2 regions of the Micromonospora sp. NPDC050784 genome follow, and region 2 is predicted to be linked to the other one. Evidence: riboswitches for the same ligand, from Rfam matches in the RefSeq annotation. Region 2 holds a riboswitch; the other holds the start of a gene.
The links. A riboswitch is a leader RNA that binds a small molecule or an ion and turns the genes downstream of it on or off. The one in region 2 is predicted to bind S-adenosylmethionine.
Positions count from the first base shown of each region.

Region 1: linked by a shared signal. The riboswitch ahead of ACIBD9_RS26030 (ABC transporter substrate-binding protein) and the one ahead of thrC (threonine synthase) in region 2 are both predicted to bind S-adenosylmethionine.

Region 1 covers NZ_JBITGG010000022.1:47,292-49,678, forward strand. Annotated here, with positions in the region: gene ACIBD9_RS26025 (amino acid transporter) at 1-1,096, shown strand, start outside; SAM riboswitch class IV at 1,183-1,294, shown strand; gene ACIBD9_RS26030 (ABC transporter substrate-binding protein) at 1,567-2,387, shown strand, end outside.
Region 2 covers NZ_JBITGG010000001.1:246,641-249,027, forward strand. Annotated here, with positions in the region: gene thrC (threonine synthase) at 10-1,296, opposite strand; SAM riboswitch class I at 1,307-1,442, opposite strand; gene ACIBD9_RS01155 (hypothetical protein) at 1,550-1,750, opposite strand; gene ACIBD9_RS01160 (YbaB/EbfC family nucleoid-associated protein) at 1,747-2,118, opposite strand; gene ACIBD9_RS01165 (YbaB/EbfC family nucleoid-associated protein) at 2,115-2,387, opposite strand, start outside.

The DNA of each region.
Region 1 (2,387 bases), on a different contig from region 2:
CACCGCAGCAGTGATCATGAGCGTCTTTTTGATCACCAGCAGCGTGACGACCACCGTGCTCATCCCACCGGAGGCCTTCCAGCCGGGTGGGCCGGCGAACGGGCGGGCGCTGGCCTACCTGGCGCACGCCCACCTCGGCGAGGTGTTCGGCACCGTCTACGACCTGTCCACCATCGGAATCCTCTGGTTCGCCGGGGCATCGGCGATGGCCGGTCTGCTCAACCTCGTGCCGCGCTATCTGCCCCGGTACGGTATGGCGCCGACCTGGGCGCGAGCCGTCCGGCCGCTGGTGCTGGTCTTCACCGCCGTGGCGTTCCTGATCACGATCGTCTTCGAGGCCAGCGTCGACGCGCAGGGCGGCGCGTACGCCACCGGGGTCCTGGTGTTGATCACCTCAGCGGCGACGGCGGTGACGCTCGCCGTGCGACGGCAGCGTCAGCGCGGCCGCACCATCGCGTTCGGAGTCATCGCGGTGATCTTCGTCTACACCACGCTGGCGAACGTGGTGGAGCGTCCGGACGGCGTCAAGATCGCGGCCTGTTTCATCGGCGGGATCATCCTGGTGTCGGTGCTGTCCCGGCTGATGCGGGCCTACGAGCTGCGCGTCGACCACGTCGAGCTGGACCCGACCGCGGCCCGGCTGATCGACGAACGCGCCGGACGACGGATCCGTCTCATCGCGCACGAACCCGACCGGCGTGACGCGGCGGAGTACCACGCCAAGCTGGCGCAGACCATGGCGGACAACGACTTCCCCGGCGACGGCGACGTCATCTTCGTCGAGGTCAAGGTCACCGACCCGTCCGACTTCGAGACCGGGCTGCTGGTCCGCGGCAGCGTGGTCGACGGCCGCTTCCCGGTGCTCAGCCTGGCCAGCTCGTCGGTGCCCACCGCGCTCGCCGCCCTGCTGCTGGAGATCCGCGACCGCAGCCGTCGGCGCCCCCACATCTACTTCGAGTGGTCCGAGGGCGGCCCGGTTCGCAACTTCCTGCGCTACCTCGCGTTCGGGCAGGGCGCCATCGCCTCGGTGACCCGGGAGATCCTGCGCCGCCAGGAGCCCGACCCGCACCGTCGACCGCATGTGCACGCCGGCTGACGTGCGGGCGGGCAGCTCGTCGCGCACGGTGAGCGTGGTCATAACGACTGGACGACCCACCCGTTGGTGCTGCTAGCCTCGGCGCAGGTCATGAGTGCCAGCGCGAAGCCCCGGCTCGCTGGCCGGCAACCCTCCTCCGCGGTGGGGTGCCCCGGGTGAAGACCAGGCACCGGCACGACGTCGGTGCAAGCGTGGCCTGGCACCCAGGTCAGCACAGACCCGGGAGAACCATGCGCATCCTCAGCACCGCCCCACCGACCGACGTCGCGGACTCCCGCACCGGTCGACCCTCGCCTGCCCTGACCCGGCGACGGCACGTGGACATGATGCGAATGTGCAGCGCCGCCTGTCGTCGCGGCACCGCGCTCTAGCACAGCCCTTCCCGAAACCCTTTCCACCGGTACGCCCTCGGGCGTTCCGTCGGTGGCGCACGCCCGTGCGCGCCGAGACACCACCCTTCGGAGACGCCCGTGCGATTCCTTCCTGCCCTGACCCGCGCCGCCGCCCTGGGCGCGGCCACGATCCTGGCCGCCACCGCCCTCACCGCCTGCGGCGACGACAGCTCGTCCGACGCCACCGCCAACCCGTACGGCCTGGCCCAGCCGGGCGTGCTGCGCGCCGGCACACTGACCGACGCCCCGCCGAACGTGTACCTCAAGGACGGAAAATTCACCGGCTTCGACAACGACCTGCTGACCGCCGTGGCCGGCAAGCTCGGCCTCACCGTCGAGTTCGTCGGCACCGACTTCTCCGCGCTGCTCAGCCAGGTCAACAACCACAAGTTCGACGTCGGCAGCTCCTCGATCACCATCACCGAGGCACGCAAGAAGACCGTCGACTTCGGCAACGGCTACGACTTCGGCTACTTCGGCCTGGACGTCCCGGCCGGCTCGCCGATCACCAGCTTCGACCAGCTCGCCGGCAAGCGGGTCGTGGTGGTGCAGGGCACCGTCCAGGACGACTACGCCACCGGCAAGCAGCTCAACCCGGTGCGGGTGCCGGACTACAACGGCGCGATCAACCAGCTCAAGGCGGGCACCGCCGACGCCTGGATCGCCCCGGCGGAGATCGGCGAGAAGTCGGCCACCGACAGCAACGGCAAGATCACCGTGGCGGCCAAGCAGCTCAGCCCGGCACCGACCGCCTACGCCGTGGCCAAGGGCAGCGACAAGCTGCGCGAGGCGCTGAACAAGGGTCTCGACGAGGTCATCGCCGATGGCACCTGGAGCCGGTTGCAGGCGCAGTACTACCCGGGCCGGCCGATCCCGGCGGACTTCACCCCGGGCAGCGG
Region 2 (2,387 bases):
CCCTCGGGGTCAGCCGAGGAGGCCGGCGTCGCGGGCGGCGCGCAGCGAAGGCTTGATGTGGTGGGTCGGCCCGACCTGACCGGCCACCGCGTCGATCGTCTTCAGACCCTCGCCGGTGTTGAAAACGACGGTCTCGACCGTCGGGTCGAGCCGACCGGACTCGGCCAGCTTGCGCAGCACGGCCACGGTCACCCCACCCGCGGTCTCCGCGAAGACCCCGGTGGTCCGGGCCAGGTCGCGGATGCCCGCACGGATCTCGTCGTCGTCGACGTACTCCATCCAGCCGCCGGTGCGGCGGACCGCCTCCAGGGCGTAGAGGCCGGCCGCCGGGTCGCCGATGTTGAGTGACTTGGCGATGCCGGTGGGCTTGACCGGGATGATCGTGTCGGTCTCGGCGTGCAGGGCGACGGCGATCGGGTTGCAGCCGGCGGACTGCGCGCCGAAGACCTTCCAGCCGCCGGCCGGTGCCTCGACCAGGCCGATCTCCACCAGCTCGGAGAACGCCTTGTCAATCTTGGTGAGCAGCTCGCCGCTGGCCATCGGGATGACCACCTGCGCGGGGATCCGCCAGCCGAGCTGCTCGGCCACCTCGTAGCCGAGGGTCTTGGAGCCCTCCGCGTAGTACGGCCGGACGTTCACGTTGACGAACGCGGTGTCCTCGAATTCGTCGGTCTCCACCAGTTCGCCGCAGAGCCGGTTGACATCGTCGTACGAGCCGTCGATGGCGACCAGCTCGCCGCCGTACACGGCGGTGGTGATGACCTTGCCCTGCTCCAGGTCGCTGGGGATGAAGACCACCGAGGGCACCCCGGCGCGAGCGGCGTGGGCGGCCACCGAGTTGGCCAGGTTGCCGGTCGACGCGCAGGCGAACCGGGTGAAGCCGAGCGCCTTGGCGGCGGTGAGCGCCACCGAGACGACCCGGTCCTTGAACGAGTGGGTGGGGTTGGCGCTGTCGTCCTTGACCCAGAGCGGCGCGGTGATGCCCAACTCGGCGGCGAGGAGCGGGGCCGCCACCAGTGGGGTCAGCCCCGGGTCGAGCGTGACCCGGGTGGCCGGATCCTGACCGGCGGGGAGCAGTGCGGCGTACCGCCAGATGTTGTTCGGGCCGGCCTCGATCTGCTCGCGGGTGACGGTGGCCAGTGCGGCGGTGTCGTAGTCGACTTCCAGCGGGCCGAAACACTCGTAACAGGCGTGCTGGGCGGCGAGCGGGTAGCGGGCCGAACAGGCACGGCAGACCAGGGCGCGGGCGGGGCTGGCAGAGGTGTCAATGCCGGAGGTGACGAGCGTCGACGTCATGTCGAGAGTCCTCTCATCTTTCCCCGCATCGCACGGTGCGGCGGGGACGGAATTGGCACCTGCCCCGCGGGTCGCTCAGCGGTGAGCGCGCGGGGTGGTTGCCGGGGCGTCGTCGGGCCGTATCCCTCAGCCCCTCTGGATGAGGTATTCAGTTGTGCCGTCGAGTCTAGGACAACGCTGTCGGCCGCTGCTACCGCAGATCCCACGGTGTGAGCGAACCGCCGGTATCCCGGCGGGTGGCGTGCGCTGCTGGTCAGCGCCGGCGTCGACGCCCGAGGTAGACCGCGACGGCCCCGAAGACGGCCAGCAGGGCCACGAGAACCCAGCCCGCGGTCGCGATGGCGCCACCCGTGGGCCGGTCACCGCCGGCGAGCAGCCAGACCGCACCCGACACGACGAGAAGCGCGACCACCACGGACACCATGACGACCACGGCGCGCTGCGCGGGGGTCATAGCTGCCGCCTCGGTCGAACGGTGCCGGGCATCGCGGCGCCCGGGTCGGCCAGGATCTCGGCGACCGAGCGGCCGCCGATGGTCAGCGACCCGAGCAGGGCGTTGCGGGCCTGCTCGGCTTCGGCCTCGGCGGCTCGAATCGCATCGCGTACGTGCTCGCCGAGGGTGAGGTTGTCGACGGAACGCCGAGCCTGCGACGTGATCCGTACGTCGAGCAGCTGACCGCCGATCCCGACGGTTGCGATCACCGCGCCGTCGCCGGCCGCACCCTGATAGTGGTCGCCCGTCGGCCGCTCGACGAAATCCGCCGCCGACTCCATCGCGGCGGCGATGTCACGACGGATCGCCGACAGGGCATCGGGGTTCATCCAGCCCTCCGGGCGGCGGTACGCAGTGCCTCGGCGGCCGACGCCGGGTCGTACGGCCGTGGCGTTGGCGCGGGAACGTCGACCGGAGCGGGCTGCCCGGAGACCTCGGCGATCGTCGCGGTCAGGGCCTGGGCGGCGCGCATCCTCGCGTCACCCACGGCGGTCACGCACGCTGCCCCGAGGGCCTGCGCGTCGAGGTCGCGGACCGCCTGCGGGCTGAGGTAGACGTCTTCGACCCGGCCGGCCCCGGTGGCCCTGACCACCACGGT